DNA from 4 places in the Bacillus sp. 5w2 genome. Region 2 is predicted to be linked to each of the others. Evidence: riboswitches for the same ligand, from Rfam matches in the RefSeq annotation. Region 2 holds a riboswitch; each other region holds the start of a gene.

Region 1 (5,394 bases), on a different contig from region 2:
GTTTCTCATTTGGATTATTATGCTTAAAATAATTTTTCGGCACATCAATATTTAACCCTTTTTGGCGGTCCCGTTCATATTCTTGCTTTAACGTATCACAACTATATTCACTATGCCCGAGCGCAAACACTTGTCTTCCTTCTTGCCCAATAACAAGGTGCACACCCGCTTCCTCAGAGTTTGCTAATAATGTTAATTCTTTCACCTCTCTAATATCACTCTCTCGTACTTCTGTATGACGAGAATGCGGGGCGAAAAACAATTCATCAAACCCTTGTAACAATTTCACATGTTGCTCACGGACTTCATGTTCAAATACACCGAACATTTTTTCCTTAAGAGGATACTTTGGAACGCCGTAATGATGATATAAACCAGCCTGTGCCCCCCAGCAAATATGAAGCGTAGATGTTACATTCTCTTTTGAATACTCCATAATACGTTTAAGCTCTTCCCAATAATCTACTTCTTCAAAAGAAAGAGTTTCAACTGGTGCTCCCGTAATAATAAGTCCATCAAATTTCTCATTCTCAATATCACGAAATGTTTTATAGAAACTCGTTAAATGTTCCTGTGCTACATTACGGGACAAATGCGATTCCATATGAAGCAAATGAACATCTAATTGCAACGGTGTGTTGCCAATTAAACGAAGTAATTGCGCCTCTGTTTCTTGCTTTGTAGGCATTAAATTTAATATAGCAATTTTCAATGCCCGGATATCTTGTGTTTCTGCTCGCTCCTTCGTCATTACAAAAATATTTTCCTTCTGCAACACTTTGCGAGCTGGTAAATCTTTATCAATTATGATCGGCATGTTCTTTGCCTCCGACTAGCGCTGCTTCTAAATCTGCAATAATATCAGAAACATCTTCTATACCGACCGATAAACGAATTAAATCTGATGTGACGCCAGCTAAACGCTGATCCTCAGCACTTAATTGTCTATGCGTTGTGCTAGCAGGATGTATGACGCAAGTTCGCGCATCAGCTACATGCGTTACGAGAGTTGCTAGTTTTACATTTGCGATAAATTCTTTCGCTGCTTCTAATCCCCCTTTAATGCCGAATGTTAAAACACCACTAGCACCTTTCTTCAAATACGTTTGTGCTAACGAGTAATTTTCATTACTATCTAATCCCGGATAATTCACCCATTCAATACGTTCATGGTTAGCAAGCCACTTAGCAACTGCGAGAGCATTTTCACTATGACGCTCCATTCTTAAATGCAGCGTTTCTAAGCCGATATTGCTAATATACGCATTGAATGGGCTCATACAGTTTCCGTAGTCTCTTAATAATTGAACACGTGCCTTCACAATATAAGCTGCTGCACCAAAATTTTGAACGTAACTTACGCCGTGATAACTTGGATCCGGTTCAACAAGTTCAGGATATTTCCCATTTGTCCAATCGAAGTTCCCTCCGTCAATAACAATGCCACCTAAAGAACTTGCATGACCATCAATATATTTCGTCGTAGAATGAACGATAATATTTGCTCCATGTTCAAATGCTTGGCATAAATAAGGAGTTGCTAATGTATTATCCACGATAAAAGGTACTTCCAACTCTTTCGCTGCATCTGAAAATTCTTTGAAATTTAGAACATTCATCGCTGGATTTCCTAACGATTCTGCATAAACAAGTTTCGTCTTATCATTAGCAAGGGCCACAATTTCATCAGCAGTTAAATTCGGATTAAAGAACGTAACATCAATACCAAGCTTACGCAAACTCACTCCAAATAAATTAAACGTTCCGCCATAAACTGTTGAAGAACAAAGCAAGTGGTCTCCGCTACTACAAATATTTAAAACGGCAAGCATAATAGCAGCCTGCCCAGAAGCCGTTGCAACAGCTCCTACACCACCCTCTAAATCCGCTAACTTTTGCTCAAATGCAGCTAAAGTAGGATTTCCAATACGCGTGTAGATATATCCTTCTGCCTCTAAATTAAATAGCGCCGCTAAATCATCCGAAGTATCGTATTTATACGTTGTACTTTGATAAAGCGGTAAAACACGCGGTTCACCATTCTTTGGTGTATAGCCACCTTGCACACAAATTGTTCCTTTTCCCCATGATTCTCCCATCTCTCATTCTCCTTTCTTTTATACAAAATAAAAAAACTGCTCCTTTCCTGAAAACAAGAAAGGAGCAGTTTGAAAACACGCTCTAAAGGCTCTTTCTTATCTTTCAGGATTATTACCTGCAGGATTTGGCACAATTCCGTTATACGGCTGTTGCCAAGGTTTCATCGGGCCTGTCCCTCCACCTTTTCTTGATAAGACTATGCAATTACCGTTGATTTTATAGCAATAATTTCCTAATGTCAATTGGTTTTTCTGAATGTTCAAAATTAATTACAAATAAGTTTACATGCATAACAAAAGAAATATATTCCATATTCATTTGAAAAAGACCTTTTAAAACCCCCGATTAATATATAGAATTAAATACGTAGTTTAACTGTATACATTCCAAATTCTCACGAGACCTCAATATATTGAATAAGCCAACCTCTCAAAAAGATACTATACATATTCATCTCATTTCGCAGTAGTATATTTAATCCTTTCGACATTAAAACTTACATAACGGAGGTATCACATGACAAATACAAAAGACATGCACTATATGCTCGTCCTATACGGCATTCTTTTAGGCTCTATAGTAGGAGCAACAGTCTGGTTATTTTTAGTTACAATAAATATCGGCATTCACTTTATTTGGGGATACTTACCTACTATTTTCTCTTCTCCCGCTTATTACACTATTTGTGTAACAACTATCGGTGGGATTCTCGTTGGTTTAACCCAAAAATACTTCGGCACATATCCACGTCTTATGCCGGAAGTAATGGGTGAATATAAAAAAACAGGTAGAATTGAATACCGTTTTGTACATAAAGCTACTTTAACTGCGATTATCGTTTTAATATTTGGAGCTAGCTTAGGTCCCGAAGCAGCACTTGTTGGAATTATCGGTGGACTTTGTACATGGGTAGGCGATCGCTTTACATTCGCCTTAAAAGGAATGAATGAACTAACAGAGGTTGGAATCGGTGCTACTTTAAGTGTAATTTTTAACGCGCCATTATTCGGTTATTTAGCTCCAAATGAAAATGAGGGTGAGCAAATTAACGAATTTTCTAAAGGAAAAAAAGCAATTGTATATTTAGCTACCACTTTCGCTGGTTTTTCCGTTTATTTATTACTTAGTAAATTTGATAATCGTGGATCCTTTATCGTTGATTTTGGGGAGGGTTCCCTATCTCTTAATGAATGGATTGCCTTTCTACCACTTGCTAGTATTGGTGCTATAGTTGGATTCTTTTATTTCAAATTAGAATTCACATTAGAGAAATTAATCCATCCCTTAAAAGAATATAAACTATCACTTGGAATTATCGGTGGTATTTTATTAGGAATTACAGGAACTTTTCTCCCGTACACGTTATTCTCCGGAGAACATCAATTAAAAGATTTAGTCGTTGAATGGAGCCATTTATCCTTCTGGGTACTACTTCTTTCAGGGATTTTAAAATTATGTATTACTGCTGTTTGTTTAAATACAGGTTGGCGTGGCGGGCATATTTTCCCGATTATATTTGCTGGATCTAGTATCGGATATGCTATAGCTTCCATTATCCCTATAGATCCAATCGCTTCGGTAGCCATCGTAACAACAGCAATTTCAAGCTATGCATTAAGAAAACCAATTGCTATAACATTACTATTGCTCATGTTTTTCCCGCTCAACTTACTATTCCCGATGCTTGGAGCGGCAGCGATTGGTAATGCATTTCCACTTCCTAAAAACAACGAAACTACAAGCTAATACAAATAGGCAGTAGGGACAAAAGTTCCACTGCCTATTTTCATTACACACGCTGCTTCAATATTGCATATAACTCTTCAAAATTTTGTACTTCATATGTTGGCACAATCTCGCTATTATTTGATTTCTTTTCTGGATTAAACCAACAAGTGTCAATTCCCGCTACATATCCACCTTTAATATCAGCGCTTAACGAATCCCCAATAATGAGCCCTTCTTCAGGAGCAAAATTAGGAATTCGTTCAAAAACATAATCAAAATACTCTTTCATCGGCTTTTGGAATCCTGTATCTTCGGAAACGAAAACATCTTGAAACAAGGTATGTAATCCTGCATTACGTAAACGTTTATCTTGCGTCTTAGAAATACCATTTGTCACTATATATAAATCGTACTCACTTTGAATTTGACTTATAAATTCAAACGCGCCTTGTATAAGTTGATTCCCTTCTTCTAAGTAACTGCGATAATTATTTTCGAATAATATCCCATCTACTTCTTCCCCGTATTCTTTAAACAAAATCGAAAACCGTGTATTTACAACTTCATCACGGTTCATTTTACCTTCTTCAAAAGCATCCCAAAGACTTTTATTAATTGTTTTATACTGCACTTCAACCTCGCTAGTTAGAGGAATCCCTTTCTCTTCAAAAAGCATACGTAACGCCATTTTCTCTGCCTTCTGAAAATCTAACAATGTATCATCTACATCAAATAATAGTGTTTTATATTTTTTCATAGGCCCCTCACACTCTCTTTTCTACAAAAACAAATTTACATAAATCGTATCATTCTTTCTTGTAAAAATAATAGGAGATATCTCATACTAAACATGAGGTGAAAATATGAAAGTCAGCAAAAATAGCAAAGAAATCTCTCATTCCATACAAAATTACAACTTCCACACTCTTTTTTCTTTTGATGTCTTACCGTATGCTGAACTACATTCCTTTCAAAAGAAAGAAAAGATATGTACTGAAGGGGTTGATGTTCCTTATCTTTATTACTTAATTTCCGGGAAGGCAAAAATATATATGAGTCACAAAAACGGAAGGGTCTCCTTAATTAACTTTATTCAAGCACCTTCGTTCATTGGAGAATTAGGGCTAATTGGCGTAGAATCCGTTACGAAAACGGTAGAAGTAATTGAAGATTGTATATGCTTAGCGCTTCCTCTTAAAGATTGCCAGCATCTTTTATTGCAAGATGCTATCTTTCTACAGAAACTATGCAAATTTATCGGCGAAAAAACAATTACCCGAACAGAAAGTTACGCCAAAAACAATAGTTATCCGTTCGAAAACCGGTTAGCAGCCTTTATTCTATTAACAGAACAAAGTAACAGTTATACCGAAAAACATACCGAGGCTTCAGAATACTTAAATGTCAGCTACCGTCATCTTTTATATGTGTTAAACCAGTTTTGCCAGCAAAATTATTTAAAAAAGGATGGAAGAATCTATTACATACAAGATCGAATTCAATTAGAAACACTGGCTGACGAACTTAAAATATAAAAAAAGTAGCATTAACGTTTACATGTTAATG
Region 2 (5,394 bases):
AGGGTGGATGACTGAAGAGATAAAGCAAGGATTAAAACCAATGTTTCCTTTCGGCAGAATTGGTGAGCCAAAGGATGCAGCGAGGCTTATTAAGTTTTTAGTAAGTGAAGAAGCAAAATGGATTACAGGACAAGTTATTCATTCAGAAGGCGGATTTAAAAGATAAAGTGAAACTTTAATTAGTGGGGGGTTTTTTCATCCCCCACTGATTATTAGCCTTCACCAATCGGACTTTTAAGGGCAGTTGATCCCCCACCTAACTTCTTTGCTCCCGCTGAATTTTGAGGCGAGGGTCTTACCGCCCGTTAATGCGGGATAAAAAGAAGGTATCTCATTTCGGTGAGATGCCCTCTTTTTTAATCTTTCTTCAATCTTCGTGCAACACCATTCCCTAAAGACTGTAACCCTTGAACGAGGATAATTAAAATAAAGACGGTTGCATACATTACTTCAGGTTCGTAGCGTAAGTGTCCGAATCGATATGCTAAGTCCCCTAGCCCGCCAGCCCCTACAAGTCCAGCCATTGCTGTTGCACCGATTAAGCCGATTGTTGCAATTGTTAAGCCAAGTACAAGGGAGGGACGAGCTTCTTTCACCATAACGTGCCAAATAATTTTTATAGTAGAAATGCCCATTGCTTGGTAAGCTTCAATAACACCACGGTCCACCTCTAATAAAGCTGTCTCCATTAATCGTGCAATGTAAGGTGCTGTGAATACGACAAGTGGTACGATGACACCTTGCACGCCAATGGATGTTCCCATTAGAAACTTTGTAAAAGGTAAAATGAAGAATAATAGAATGATAAATGGAAGAGAGCGAATGATATTAATAATTGTATTAAGAATCGGATAAATGATTTTATTTTCGTGCTGCCCACCAGGTCTCGTTAAAACAAGTGTGACGCCAAGTGGTAATGCAATAAGGATAGAGATGAATAGTGAAATAGATGTCATTTGAAATGTTTGAATGGTTGCTTCCCATATGACTTTACCCCATTCATCCAAAAAGGACTTGTTTCCCATAATCTGTTCTACCTCCTTCTACGATGATCCCTTGTTCTTGTAAAAATGATAAAGCGCGGTCTACTTCATTTTTTTCACCCTGCATATGAATGACCAGTTTCCCATATGCTTCATGTTTTAACTGTGTAATGTTACCGGATAAAATATTTGGATACACTTGAAAACGTTTTGTAGCAATAGCTAACGCTGGTTCGCCAGAAGAAGTTCCTATAAATGAAAGTGTTACGATTTCTCCGGTTCTTTGTAGTTCTTTTTGTACCTCTTCTGGAATTCTAGCTGCAAATGCACTATTTACGAATTTCTTCGTTGTTATATGTTGTGGGTTGGTGAAAATATCTTTCACAGTTCCACTTTCGATTACTGCTCCATGTTCCATAACAGCAACTCGGTCACATATACGCTGGATGACATTCATTTCATGTGTAATTAATAAAATTGTGATCCCGATTTCTTCATTGATTTTTAATAATAAGTCAAGGATAGAATCGGTTGTTTCCGGATCTAAAGCGCTTGTTGCTTCGTCGCTTAATAACACTTCAGGTTCGTGTGATAGTGCGCGTGCAATGGCAACACGCTGCTTTTGGCCACCAGAAAGTTCACTCGGATAGGCATCTTTTCGATTGAAAAGATCGACAATACGTAAGTATTTTTCTACCCTTTTTTCAATTTCTACTTTGGGAATGCCAGCAAGGCGTAAAGGTAATGCGATATTTTCATAAACTGTCACGGTTTTAAGTAAATTGAATCCTTGAAAGATCATTCCGATTTTTTGTCGCGCTTTTGCGAGTTCTTTTGCTGATAAAGTTGTTAAGTCTTGGTTGTTTACAATGATATTTCCTGTCGTTGGCTTTTCTAATAAATTTACACATCGAATTAATGTACTTTTACCAGCACCACTATATCCAATGATTCCAAATACTTCGCCCTTTTTTACTTGAAGGGAGGTAGGTTTAAGAGCTTCCACATTCCCTTTTTTTGTTGTGAATACTTTGGATACATTTTTTAATTCAATCATTATCGTCAGCTCCTACCAAGACGGTAAAACAGAACCATCAAATTTTTTCTCGATAAATTCTTTCACTTCTTTAGATTGATAAGCTTTCTTTAATTTATTTACAACAGCATCATCTTTATTTTCAGTACGAACAACGACCCAGTTCACATATGGTGAATCTTTTCCTTCACGGAAGATAGAATCTTTCGCAGGGCTTAATTTTGCACCTAATGCAAAGTTTGTATTAATCGCAGCTGCTTTTACTTCACTTAGTTGTGTCGGTAATTGAGATGCCTCTAATTCAACAATCTTTAAGTTTTTTGGATTTTCAATTACATCTTTCGCAGTCGCTTTTTCTGTAGCCTTTGGATCTACTTTTAAAACACCGGCTTTTTCAAATAGCTTTAAAGCTCGAAGTTCATTTGTTGGATCATTTGGTACAGCAATTGCGTCGCCCTCTTTTAAATCCTTTACATCTTTTAAGCTTTTCGAATATACACCCATAGGGAATGTTACTGTTGAAAATACTTCAGTTAATTTCATATTACGTTCAGCTTTAAATACGTCTAAATATGATTTCGTTTGATAGCTATTTACATCGAGGCTTTTTTCATCTAGGGATACGTTTGGTGCTACATAATCATTAAATACTTTTACATCAATTTCGAGACCGTCTTTTGCGGCAACTTCTTTTACCTTTTCAAAAATTTGTTCATGCGGACCGCCTGTTACACCGACAGTAATCTTTTTCTCATCTAACGCTTTTACTTCTTTATCTGAACCCCCGCTACATGCGCCTAATAATAATACCGCTCCACTTACAATGCTCAATAATACTTTTTTCATCTATAGTTCCCCCTTCATATACGTTCCAAAATAAAAAGCACCTCTCAAAAATAAGAGAGGTGCCGAATAGACAAAATAGGTTCCTCTCTTATCTTCCAAAACGAAAGCTCGTTTTGCAGGAATTAGCACCTTAGCTTATACGTCATAAGCTCGGTTGCCGGGCATCATCGGGCCAGTCCCTCCGCCACTCTTGATAAGAGTATGTGTATGTAGTTTTTTTAATATGCTACTAATAGTAAATCTTACAAAAAGAATTGTCAATGTTATTTTCTGAATATATTTTATTTTAAGGTAATCGAAACATTTCCTTTTTTATGCCCTTTTTCTACATATATATGAGCTTCAGTAATTTCTTCTAATCGGTAAGTTCTATCAATAACAGGCTTTAAATGTTCTGCTTCAGTTAGTTTTTTTAGTAGAATCATATCTTCTTTACTTACTTTTGCCATCATTCCATTCACAGATACATATTTCCCATTAGGTGTTAATGCCTTTTCACAAAGGGATTTTTTATGTTTTCCAACTGCATCAAATATAATATTGTAGCGTTCACCCCGCTTAGTAAAATCTTCTTTTGTATAATCAATTATTTTATCAGCTCCTAAAGATTGCACGAGTTCAAAATTTGAATGACTACAAACAGCCGTAACGGTCGCACCAAAATATTTAGCAAGTTGTACGGCAGCTGTTCCTACTGATCCAGAGGCACCATATATGAGCACTTGTTGTCCTTTTTTTATACGGCCCTTTCTCAGGAAATGTAATGCTGAAGTTCCGCCAAAAGAAATAACTGCCGCTTCTTCATACGTCACATTGGTAGGTTTTAATGCTATTAATCCACTTTCATGTACACATGTGTATTCGGCATAACCACCAAGGTTTAGTTCTGTTAATGCAAAAATTGGATCTCCTTTTTTAAATTGGGTTACATCTGTTCCAATTTCCTCAATTTCTCCAGCTAATTCTACGCCGAGTATAGGTTTTCTCGGTTTTCTGAAACCTAATATGATCCGCATAGGAATCCAAAATAAGAGGGGACTATTAAAGCCGCGTATTCTACAATCTCCAGTCGATACACTTGTTGCATGAATTTTAATTAATACTTCGTTCTTTTTAGGTGTAGGTTTCTCTATATTTTGAAGCTGGAGAACGTTAGGTGGTCCATATTTTGTGCAAATCATTGCTTTCATAATAACCTCCCGAATTTCGTTGTTTTTATTTACATCATATTTAAACCTTTCATCAAACATGTTGTTATTTAGAGTTGAATTTAAATAAGGACATTGGAAATCATATAGATTTAAAAGATAAAAAAGTGGTATTATTTGGTAAAGGGGGATTTTTATGAAGAAAATTATAGTAGCTTCTAGTTTATTACTTACAATTGGTTTAGGGGTAGGGTGTAGTAGTGATAAAGTATCGAAGACGGGTGAACCCAAAACGGCATCAGTAAAGAAAGAGAAGGATTTAGCCGCAAAAGATGTTTTTAATAAGGCGTATGAGAACTTAAAAAATGAAGAGTATGTAACGGTGATGCAGGATATGGATATAAAGGCTGATGGACAAGAACTGAGTATAATGAAGGCTAAAATACAAATAGAGCTGAAAACAAAGAGTTCTCGTGCTGAAATGAATGTTTCGGGTACGGATATTATCATTTATGGTGTAAATGATAAAATTGTTGGTCAAGTGAAGAATCCTAATACAGGTGAAGTTATATCTATACCAGAAGAGAAATTAAATATTAGTGGGATGAATGCAGCCAAGAGTGTGAAAGAGAATGTAGAAATCCCACCAGAAATTGTACAAAAAATGAAGATGGAAAAAAGTGGAGACAAATATAAATTAAAGGTCAGGTTAAAAGGAAAAGATGCAGAGAGTATTTTAGGTAGTATAGGTGAAACGCAGAAGAAAGCATTAGAAGCACAAAATGCAAAGGTAGAAGAGATAGATGCAGAATATATGATCACAAAAGATTTTAAATATGAATCATTAAAATTGGATATAGTTGTGAGTAGAAATAGTAAGGAGAAAGCAAAAATTATGACGGATATAAAATATACATCATATGAAAAATTTGATCCCATACAGTTGCCAGTAACGAATTAATTGATTTGAAGAGAGATGCCTAAAAGAGCAAGGGTATCTCTCTTTTTTCGTTACTAACATATTTTCTTCTTAGAAAAATATGTACAATATGTAGTGAAAGAAATTCAAACAAGGAGAGTGTCATTTGAAAAAAAGAAAGATAGTAGTTGTCATTGTAGCGTATACCGTTTTGTTAGCGGCGTCTGTACATACGTATAAAAAACAACTCGATCATCCTATGATGAGTGATGTCGGTAAATTGCTCCCGACAAAGATTAAACGTGTTGAAAGTGCTACGGATGAGCACTCGTTAATAAAATTAGTGCAAGATGCAAAAGTTTCAGGAGAGAAAATTTCGATTGCGGGTATGCAGCATAGTCAAGGCGGTCAGACGTATTATCCGAACGGTACGATGCTTGATATGAAAGGGTATAATAAAAT
Region 3 (5,394 bases), on a different contig from region 2:
AAAAAAGAGCACAAACTCACTTGTGCTCTTTTTCATATACTTCAAACAGCATATCTCGAAACAATGTATTTAAACTCTCAATATCGATCCCTAATCCCTTTTCAATCCTTTTCACGTATTGCTGATAGTAATGAATTTGTTCTTCTAAGAATTGATTTAGCACCTGAATTTTCAATCCAACATCTACTTCAGTACCTGCTTTTTTCTTTATTAACAACTTTTCAATTTCATCTAACACGCTACGTTCTAATGATAATTCTGTAATCAACCGATCAAATTCTACGGGAGGCAAAGTCGATTTCTCTTCTAACCATTTACAAGCTAAAATAGGACGTAATACATAAAAGTACTTTTTCAACTTTACATTCTCACCTTGCAAAAATTCACGATAATTTTTTGATGCCATATGTAAGTAATGATATATCGTTGCTTTTGGATCAAAATTCTTTTCACTCATTTGTTGAAGCTGCTCTGGAAAATGAGAGTTTTTCGAATAAAAAATTGGTGATCGAATCCACTCGAGTAAAGCTGGATTTGACTTTGCGAATAGTTGTAATGCCTTTTTAATATCCCAGCCACTTATATCTAAATCATCACTAATCGGATATTCAATTACATCTCGTTTATCATGAATTGATAAATACCATTCCACAGGGTGTATATAAACGAATCTAACATCATAATCACTATCTTTCGATGGAAATCCCCACGCACGACTCCCTGATTCTACTGCAAATAAAATTTTTACATCATTCTCTTTTTCAATTCTGTCTAACTCCAGCTCAATTTTCTCTCTCATTTCTTACCATCTCCATTTTTTGATTATTTCCTTGGAAATTCGACAAATATATTACTCATTTTACTACATACTAAAATAACTGTCAGAAAAATTCTGACAGTTCAAAAATCCCTATTTGTTCTTTTCTGTTACACTAACCGCAATTCGTTCAAACTCTTTTTGAATCTCCTCTTTATATGCATCCACTTTTGAAAAGTCCATAGCAGCAATATAAATTCGTTCTAATTTATCACGAACTGATTTTGCTTTTGCTAAGAAAGACATCGCCTCATTCATTTTTGCTTTATATTGAATGGAAACGTCGCGAATTTCTGTCGCATACTTCTCATCTGTCCCTGGTGTCACAATCAAGGCATACATATCTATAATTTCATCACCTTCGCGGCTCGGAAAATATTCATGTGGTGCGGTGCTATCAAAAATTGCAAAACCCAATTCTCTTACGATAACCATATCAAGACTATTTGGATCAAATCCACAATGATATACTTCCACTTCAAATCCTTTTTCTTCTGCTGCCTTAGCTAATTTTTTGAGCATTGTCGACTTCCCAGAGCCTGGGCGTCCTTTTATAAAATAACGATGTGATAACCCTTCTGTTAAATTCGGAACAAAATCAACTGCTCCTTTCGGTGTAGCTGCTCCTAAAAAGCGATGTTTCACAAGCGGTTGTTTCCCTCCTTTATCTGTAAATAATTTCTGAATCAGCTCATCTGTTAGTTCATTCGCTTTATCAAAATCAATATTATTAATATATATTTTCTCCCACGCATCATGTATAATTAATGCCTCTTTAAAACAAGCGTATGCTGCTTGAAAAGCTTTGCTTGCTTCTGAAACAAATCGTTCAATTTCCACCTTCTGCTTTCTTAATTTATCTGAATCCCAAGCAACCCCCAAATTAATATACTCTTCGACAACTCCTGGCATTTTCGGCTCAATAACATGGGGTGATGTTCCATCAACAATTCCTACTTTTAACTTCGGGATAATTACACCATCAACCGATTTATTATCAGAAGAACAGTGTAAAAATTCAATATCGTATCCTTTTTCAATCCATTCACGACCTATTGCCTTGATTAAAGAAGATTTACCGGTTCCAGGACCACCTTTTAAAATAAATAACCTATCTAGCCCTTTCAAATTCTCGTCGTATAAATTATGGAATCCTCTAGCTGTATTTCCACCAGCATAATAATTCAATATATTCCCTGTCACTGCACTCACTCCTTCGCAGCATTCTATTTACATAAGCTACAATATGCGAGCAACTTTATTTGGGTGAATACCTATTTTGTGTTGCGTAAAAAAAGGAAATGAATTACAATTTAAATATCGTAAATATTCCGAACTTTAAAATTAAATATACCTTTTATCAAGAGAGGCAGAGGGACCGGCCCTTTGAAGCCCAGCAACCTCAGTTTATACAAACTGAATAGGTGCTAATTCCTGCAAAATGCATTGCATTTTGGAAGATAATACTCAACTAGTATGTAAAGCTCATCTTTCTTGATTATGAAGGATGGGCTTTTTATTATTTGAAAAACATATATTGGAGGTATGTAAAATGAAAGTAATTGATCTATCACAAACATTTGAAAACAATATGTCTCAATTTCCTGGAACACCAAAAATCCAACTAGAAGCAATTACAAACGTTGAAGAGACAGGCTATCAAGTTACAGATTTTCATTCTGTCGTTCATGTTGGCACGCATTGCGATGCTCCTGCACATTTCATTTCAGGTGCAACAACCATCGATCAATTACCCCTTGATCAATTTGTAGGCGAGGCCGTTCTTATCGATGTAACTCATATTCAAGAGCGAAAATTACCTAAGGAAGTATTGTATAATGCTGACATAAAAGAAGGTGATATTATCATTTTCCATTCCAACCTATCTACTAAGTGGAATACAGAAGCTTATGAGAAAGAAGCATTTTATCTTTCCGAAGAATTAGCTACAGAACTAGTTCGATTAAAAGTAAAATCGGTCGGTTTAGATTTTATTTCTCCTGATGAGGTAACGACAGAAACATCACCGATTCATCACATACTACTTGGAAATAATATTTATTTAATTGAAAACTTAACAAACTTAGATGCCATTAACACGAAACGTTTCTTTTTCTCAGCGGCACCTTTAAAAATTAAAGATAGTGACGGTGCTTTTGCAAGAGCATTCGCTGTTATTTTTTAAACACAGTCTATAAAAAAAGCAAAGATCATCATTGACCTTTGCTTCTATATTTTTTATTTAAATTAAGAAATAATTGTTCAACACGAGGGCGTACCCAAGCTAAATAATCTTTCTCTTTCTTCTTTGTACAAGCTATCTCTTCTCCATCTACCATTTCGACAAGTTCTAGCTCTAACAGCTGCCTCGTGAATGCTAGCATATCCACTTCTTTGGCCGGATACTCTTCTCTTAATTTCTCCTCAATTTCCCCCAATAAAAAACCGTCACGCATCATTGCCAATGCATCAATCCAAAGTGGCGGCATTTCATATTTTTCTCCTGTAATTGTATCTTTTACAATATAATTCTTTTGCTCTTTTCGAAATTGAATCGTGTGTAAACATACAGTCGAATTTAATGTTAATTCCATCATACCACCCCTCTCATCATATCTGCATAGAAAAAAGGATGCGCGTGCACCCCTTCTTATCTTTTCATAACACTACTAAACCGTTACATGAGAAAACAATCTCATGTCGATATTTTCCTCCATTATAAACGAAGTATTTTTAAAAAAAAACCCTTCTTGCAACATTTTATAAAATGTTTATATTTACACAACAAGAACACTTTTCTGAAAAATAATTTCTTTTACTACGCTACACTGTTGGCAAATAAATTTCCACTTTCGTTCCTACTCCCACACTACTTTGAATGGAGATACTTCCTTGATGCTCCTTAATAATTTTATGTGTAATCATTAACCCAAGTCCTGTACCATTCTCCTTCGTTGTGTAAAAAGCTTTACCGATTTTATCTAACTTCTCGCTCTCTATACCAGATCCTTGGTCTTCGATAGAAATACATAAATGTCCTTCAGTTTTTTCGTATACACGGATATGAATGTCTCCACCTTCTAGCATCGATTCTATCCCATTTTTAATAATATTTAATAACACTTGTTTTAATTGTTTATCATCACCGTTTATAGCTGGTAAATTCCCCTCTATTTGCAAATGAAATTGCACTCTATATTGCGCTGCATAACTTTCCATTAGCTGCACAACATATAGAAGGATTTCTCGTATATTACACAATTCATAATTTGTTGGCTTCGGCTTTCCTAACAACATCAATTCACTAACAAATCCATTTATCCTTTCAATTTCTTGTAACATAATATCATAGCTTATCGTATCTGCTGGGTTTCTTTCTTTTTGCATTTGCGTAAATCCTTTTAAAGCCGTTAATGGATTTCGAATTTCATGCGCAATTGTTGTAGACATCGTCCCAATGACAGCTAAATTTTCTGTCTCTTTCATATTGTTCATCATTTCAACCACTGTTCTTACATAAGATTGAAATCGTTTTAACAAAGAATGTGAAATAATGAAATAGAATACACATAAAACAAGCGGAATTACCACTTTTAAATCTTGTAATAGCAATGTGAACAGTACGTACTTTCCAATTACACTAAAGGAAACTAAATAAAAATATTTTCTATTCACAAAAACTGGGGCAAATAAAATTAATAACATTTCTACCATACTACCATGTTCAAAAGCTCTATCCGTTCGCAAATAAATCATTAAATTATTAACAAGATTGATAAACATGTACCCAAATAAAAATAAATATTTTACAGAATATACATACCCTCTTTTTTGAAGATATATCGAAATAGGAAATAATGCTATTACAAATATATACACACCTATCCCAAGGCTACCTTCTGGCCAACCTACCGCTGTTCCATTAATATTCATAGCCGGATACACAAAATAATAAATAACGTCATATAAAAAAAATATAATATAGAATAATAATACAAATACTTTTAAAGCTTCTCTTTCCTCATAAATCAAGCTTTTAAATTTTTTCATATAAATACTCCTCATGATCAATACAAAAACTCTACATATTATCTTCTTAAATTATAAGTATGAAATTGCTTTCAGAACAATATGTAACCTTATAACACGAAAAGGAAGGAGATCTCCCCTTCCTTTTCGTCACAACTTATATCCATCTTACCCGATCATGTAGCAGGCCATCCGTAAAATTATTATGTCCTATTACAAAATTATTCATATATAAATTCAAATATTCTCCGTACTTACTTTCTGTATTTAATAATAATTCCTCTACATAATAGGCACCTTGTTTAAAGTTATCGAACAGTAAACTACATAAGCCAGCATAAATTCCGCATCCTACTTGGAAGTAAGTCGCATTCGTTTTATATTTATGAAAAACTTGACTGCTATTCATCACGTTATACATATATGTCTCGCTATTTTCATAAACGAGTAATACACCTACTAGATCCTCGCCCGCAATCTCTTCTTCGGCTGGATTAAATACTTTACGATTCCAATTCCATAAATCTTCTACTTGATCTAAGTTCTGT
Region 4 (5,394 bases), on a different contig from region 2:
GTGCGATACGACGCAGCTAGCAAAACAATACGGCACACCACTTTATGTATACGATGAAGAGTCTATTCGAGGAAAGTGCCGCGCGTTTCATCGTGCTTTTAAAGAAAGTGGTTTCTCTTATCAAGTAGCATATGCAAGCAAGGCGTTCTTGTGCATGGAGATGTGCCGAGTAGCTCGTGAAGAAAATATGTCATTAGATGTTGTTTCTGGAGGAGAATTATATACTGCGCTTCAAGCAGGATTTCCAGCATCGCGTATTCATTTTCACGGCAATAATAAAACAGAAGAAGAAATCGTGATGGCTCTTCAGGCTAATGTTGGTTGTTTTGTCGTAGATAATTTCTTGGAATTAGAAATTTTGCATGATTTAGCAGTGCAACACGGGAAATTTGTGAACATATTAGTTCGTGTAACGCCTGGAGTAGAGGCGCACACACATGAATATATTACAACAGGTCAAGATGATTCGAAATTTGGATTTGGCGTTTCGAATGGTCAAGCGATGCAAGCAATTGAACTTGCTTTACAAAAATCAAATTATAATGTGTTAGGAATTCATTCACATATCGGATCGCAAATATTTGAAACGGCTGGATTTGTTCGAGCGATTGAAGTTCTTCATCAATTTTTAGAAGAAGTGAGAGAGCGAACGAACTATGTAGTAAAAGTGCTAAATGTGGGCGGAGGATTCGGAATACGCTACACAGAGTCAGATACACCATTAACTCTTGAGACATATGTGCGAGCTGTAACAAATGCAGTGAGAGAACAATTTACAGTATGTAATTATCCATTGCCAGAAATATGGGTTGAGCCAGGCCGTAGTATTGTAGGTGATGCTGGAACGACAATTTATACAGTCGGATCTGTGAAAGACATTCCTGGTATTCGGAAATATGTATCAGTGGATGGTGGGATGACTGATAATTTAAGACCAGCTTTATATAACGCTCGTTATGAAGCGATGTTAGCGAATCGAGGGAATGATGAGAATGCGGAAATCGTTTCGATTGCTGGGAAGTGCTGTGAGAGTGGAGATATGTTGATTTGGGATATTACTCTACCGAAAGTGGCTTCTGCCGATTTACTAGCGATTTCTTGTACAGGGGCATATGGGTACTCGATGGCAAATAATTATAATCGGATTCGTAGACCGGCTGTCGTCTTCGCGAAAGGCGGAACATCACAAATTGTTGTAGAGCGTGAAACATATGAAAATATTATTGGGAACGATCGCATACGTATTAAAGAACTTGTTTAAGTAAGGAAAGGGAGTTGTTCTGAGGGGCAATTCCTTTTTTATAAAGTGAAACTATAATCAGTGTGGGCATTCCCCACTAATTATTAGTCCCCATCAATTGGGCGTTTACAGGCAGCAAGGCACTTTTCTCTTGCTGGATTTTGAGGTAAGAATTGTACGGCCTCTAAATGGTGGTATAAAATAAATAAAATATATCGGAAAACTAGGATTGAAAAAAATCAGAATTGTGATAAAATACAAATACAAAGCTTATCAAGAGAAGCGGAGGGAACTGGCCCAACGAAGCTCGGCAACCTGCTTATAGAAAGCAAGGTGCTAAATCCAGCAAAATGGAATCCATTTTGAAAGATAAGGTAAAATATATTACCGAACAGTCTTTTCGAAATGGGAAAGATTTTTTTTATGAATAAAAAAGGGGGGCTGTTCGCGTGAGCGTACGGGAACATTTTGAGGAAGTATCTGAGAAAATTCAAGCGATGCTTGCTGATATGAAATATGGTTCAATTACAATTGTTGTGCAAGATGGGAAAGTCATTCAATTAGAGAAAAGTGAAAAAGTACGTTTAAAGTAAAAAAAGCGCTGACTAGAAAAACTAGAGGCGGTTTTAACCTATTTTATGAGGTTAAAACCGTCTTTTTGCTTTTACAGGGGGAAAAAACATGTTGACGTATGAAACGTGGGATGAAAATGGCATTTCATTTTCGGAAGAAGATGAAACGAAAGGCGCGTTGTCAGTTTTAAGTTGGGCTTATAAAGAGTATAAAGATGAAATCGTATACGCATGTAGCTTTGGAGTAGAAGGTATGGTATTACTGCATCTTATAAACCAAGTAAATCCATCTGCTAAAGTTGTATTTTTAGATACAAATGTTCATTTTCAAGAAACGTATGAATTAATTCAAAAAGTGCGGGGACGATTTCCTTCATTAAATATTATAGAAAAACAGCCAGAACTTACACTTGATGAACAAGCGAAGCTGCATGGTGAGAAATTATGGGAAAGTAATCCGAATCTTTGTTGTAAAATTAGAAAAATTTTACCGTTAGAAAAATCATTAGCAGCGGAAAAAGCATGGATATCGGGCTTAAGGAGGGAACAATCAGAAACGCGTAAGCATACAAAGTTTATAAATCAAGATCATCGCTTTCAATCTATTAAAGTTTGTCCGCTCATTCATTGGACGTGGAAAGAGGTATGGCGATATGTATACAAACATAGCTTGCCGTATAACCCATTGCATGATGTTGGATATCCAAGTATTGGGTGTGAGAAATGTACGTTACCTGTAGGAGAGGGTGGCGATTCGAGAGATGGTAGATGGGCCGGGAAAGTGAAAACTGAATGTGGTCTTCATTACCAATAAGATGAATTTGAAAATAAAGCTAAGAGAGGGTATAGAAAAATGAGTACAGTAAACAAATTAATAAATCGTGTAGACGAGACATACGACGTATCACAAATTGAAAAAGAAATTCAGCTAGATAACATTGCATTAAGTGATTTAGAGCTATTAGCGACAGGGGGATATAGCCCTCTTACTGGTTTTTTAGGAAAGAAAGATTATGATTCGGTCGTAGAAACGCTTCGTTTAGCTAATGGGGGCGTATGGAGTATACCAATTACATTACCAGTAACAGAAGAAGTAGCAGAGACTCTAAAAGCTGGAGAGGAAGTAAAACTTGTTAACGGTGGAAATGTATATGGTGTCATTCAAATAGAAGATATTTTTGTACCAGATAAGGAAAAAGAAGCGTTACTAGTGTATAAAACGACGGATGAGGCTCATCCTGGAGTGAAAAAATTATACGAAAGACCGAACGTTTACGTTGGAGGAGCAACTATTCTTACGAAACGTTTTGAAAATAATCCGTTTCCTTCTTATCATTTAGATCCAATTGAAACGAGAGAAGAATTTAAAAAACGTGGTTGGAAAACAGTAGTTGGATTCCAAACGAGAAATCCGGTGCATCGTGCCCATGAATATATTCAAAAATCTGCTCTTGAAATTGTAGATGGCCTCTTTTTAAATCCACTCGTTGGGGAAACGAAGTCGGACGATATTCCTGCTGATGTAAGGATGGAAAGCTATGAAGTATTACTTCAAAATTATTATCCGAAAGAGCGTGTCTTTTTAAGTGTATTTCCTGCAGCAATGCGTTACGCAGGACCGAGGGAAGCGATATTTCATGCATTAGTCAGAAAGAATTTTGGATGCACGCACTTTATTGTAGGGCGCGATCATGCAGGGGTAGGAGATTATTACGGTACTTATGAAGCGCAAGAAATTTTTACAAACTTTACAGTGGAAGAGTTAGGGATTACACCGTTATTTTTTGAACATAGTTTTTACTGCACGAAATGTGAAGCGATGGCTTCGACGAAAACATGCCCGCACGGAAAAGAAGATCATGTCATTTTATCTGGTACGAAAGTAAGAGAACTATTAAGAAACGGTGAGGTTCCGCCAAGTACATTTAGTCGTAAAGAAGTAGTGGAAGTACTAATTAAAGGTTTGAAAAAAGAAGTAGTAACAGAATAGGGAGAGAATGAGATGGATACGAATATTACTTGGCATACAGCATCTGTTTCAAAAGATGAGAGAAGAGTAAAAAATGGGCATCATAGTTTTGTAGTTTGGTTTACTGGATTATCAGCTTCAGGTAAATCTACGGTAGCGAACGCGGTTGCTCGTAAACTATTTGAAAAGAATATTGGAAACTATGTACTAGATGGAGACAATATACGCCACGGTTTAAATAAAGACTTAGGTTTTTCTGAAAGTGATCGTATGGAGAATATAAGACGGATTGGCGAAGTAGCGAAACTATTTGTAGATCAAGGTACTGTTGTTCTTACAGCGTTCATTTCACCATTTCGAGTAGATCGAAAACAAGTTAGAGATCTATTAGCTGCAGATGAGTTTATAGAAGTGTTTGTAAAATGTCCAATTGAAGAGTGTGAAAAACGTGATCCAAAAGGGCTTTATAAAAAAGCAAGAAAAGGTGATATTAAGGAATTTACAGGTGTTGATTCACCGTATGAGGAACCAAAGCAAGCGGAATTAATTGTAGAAACGCATAAGTATTCTATTGAAGAATGTGCAGAACAAATTGTTAAGTACTTACAAGAGCGTAGTTTTATATAGGGGGATTTAAAAATGAGTTATGAAAAAGTATGGGCTAACAATGAAAAATTAAATCAGACTGAGAAAAATAAGTTAAAAAAAGATGGTTTGGAAATCTTTAATGATATTCCTTACTATGCTGAAAATGGATTCGAATCTATTCCGAAAGAAGAGTGGGACGCATTTAAATGGGCAGGGTTGTATTTACAAAGACCGAAAGAAGCTGGTTATTTTATGATGCGTGTCAATATTCCTTCAGGGATTATTACGAATGCACAGGCAGAAGTGCTTGCTTCTATCGCTGAGGATTATGGGCGTGACGTAATAGATATTACGACAAGACAGGCGATTCAGTTTCACTGGTTAGAAATTCATCAAATTCCAGATATTTTTAAAAGGTTAGCGCGAGTGGGGTTATCTTCAGCTGGAGCGTGTGGTGATATAACGCGTAATATTACAGGGAATCCACTTGCGGGTATTGATGCGAATGAACTGTTGGATACAACTGGTATTGTGAAAGAAGTATATGACTACTTCCAACATAATGAAGAGTTTTCTAACTTACCACGTAAATTTAAAATGTCTATTAGTTCTAACATTTATAACTCAGCAAATGCAGAGATTAACTGTGTTGCATTTACACCTGCAAAGAAAGAGATAGATGGTGAGGAAAAAGTTGGTTTTCATATAAAAGTAGGCGGTGGATTATCAGCTCGTCCATACTTAGCTGATGAATTAGATGTATTTGTTTTACCAGAAGAAGTAAAGACGGTAGCGATTGCGATTGCTACAATATTCCGTGATTTTGGATATCGTGAAAAACGTCATTTAGCCCGTTTGAAATTTCTTGTTGCAGACTGGGGAGCAGAGAAGTTTAAAGAGAAACTAATAGAGTATACAGGACCATTGCAAAGTAAAGGGGAAAGTGCTCTCAAAGGTTGGAATGCGGGATACTTCTATGGTGTCCAAGACCAAAAACAAGATGGACTAAAATATGTAGGTTTTAA

What was found. A riboswitch is a leader RNA that binds a small molecule or an ion and turns the genes downstream of it on or off. The one in region 2 is predicted to bind S-adenosylmethionine.
Region 1: another riboswitch for S-adenosylmethionine. It lies ahead of ACXY7N_RS21845 (bifunctional O-acetylhomoserine aminocarboxypropyltransferase/cysteine synthase); the one in region 2 lies ahead of ACXY7N_RS25120 (MetQ/NlpA family ABC transporter substrate-binding protein).
Region 3: another riboswitch for S-adenosylmethionine. It lies ahead of ACXY7N_RS14705 (cyclase family protein); the one in region 2 lies ahead of ACXY7N_RS25120 (MetQ/NlpA family ABC transporter substrate-binding protein).
Region 4: another riboswitch for S-adenosylmethionine. It lies ahead of ACXY7N_RS05955 (YezD family protein); the one in region 2 lies ahead of ACXY7N_RS25120 (MetQ/NlpA family ABC transporter substrate-binding protein).

What each region holds. Positions count from the first base shown of each region.
Region 1 is NZ_JBTIWT010000015.1:95,082-100,475, reverse strand. It holds gene metA (homoserine O-acetyltransferase MetA) at 1-817, opposite strand, end outside; gene ACXY7N_RS21845 (bifunctional O-acetylhomoserine aminocarboxypropyltransferase/cysteine synthase) at 801-2,099, opposite strand; SAM riboswitch class I at 2,193-2,297, opposite strand; gene ACXY7N_RS21840 (chloride channel protein) at 2,617-3,846, shown strand; gene ACXY7N_RS21835 (YjjG family noncanonical pyrimidine nucleotidase) at 3,890-4,585, opposite strand; gene ACXY7N_RS21830 (transcriptional regulator YeiL) at 4,692-5,363, shown strand.
Region 2 is NZ_JBTIWT010000020.1:77,512-82,905, reverse strand. It holds gene ACXY7N_RS25135 (SDR family oxidoreductase) at 1-166, shown strand, start outside; gene ACXY7N_RS25130 (methionine ABC transporter permease) at 357-1,025, opposite strand; gene ACXY7N_RS25125 (methionine ABC transporter ATP-binding protein) at 1,000-2,040, opposite strand; gene ACXY7N_RS25120 (MetQ/NlpA family ABC transporter substrate-binding protein) at 2,053-2,865, opposite strand; SAM riboswitch class I at 2,951-3,065, opposite strand; gene ACXY7N_RS25115 (NAD(P)-dependent alcohol dehydrogenase) at 3,147-4,055, opposite strand; gene ACXY7N_RS25110 (hypothetical protein) at 4,210-4,974, shown strand; gene ACXY7N_RS25105 (FAD-binding oxidoreductase) at 5,099-5,394, shown strand, end outside.
Region 3 is NZ_JBTIWT010000007.1:124,032-129,425, forward strand. It holds gene ACXY7N_RS14695 (nucleotidyltransferase domain-containing protein) at 17-799, opposite strand; gene ACXY7N_RS14700 (PRK06851 family protein) at 911-2,020, opposite strand; SAM riboswitch class I at 2,172-2,284, shown strand; gene ACXY7N_RS14705 (cyclase family protein) at 2,370-3,002, shown strand; gene ACXY7N_RS14710 (hypothetical protein) at 3,031-3,411, opposite strand; gene ACXY7N_RS14715 (ATP-binding protein) at 3,641-4,867, opposite strand; gene ACXY7N_RS14720 (hypothetical protein) at 5,004-5,394, opposite strand, start outside.
Region 4 is NZ_JBTIWT010000002.1:320,452-325,845, forward strand. It holds gene lysA (diaminopimelate decarboxylase) at 1-1,261, shown strand, start outside; SAM riboswitch class I at 1,508-1,616, shown strand; gene ACXY7N_RS05955 (YezD family protein) at 1,690-1,833, shown strand; gene ACXY7N_RS05960 (phosphoadenylyl-sulfate reductase) at 1,922-2,626, shown strand; gene sat (sulfate adenylyltransferase) at 2,666-3,802, shown strand; gene cysC (adenylyl-sulfate kinase) at 3,815-4,408, shown strand; gene ACXY7N_RS05975 (nitrite/sulfite reductase) at 4,421-5,394, shown strand, end outside.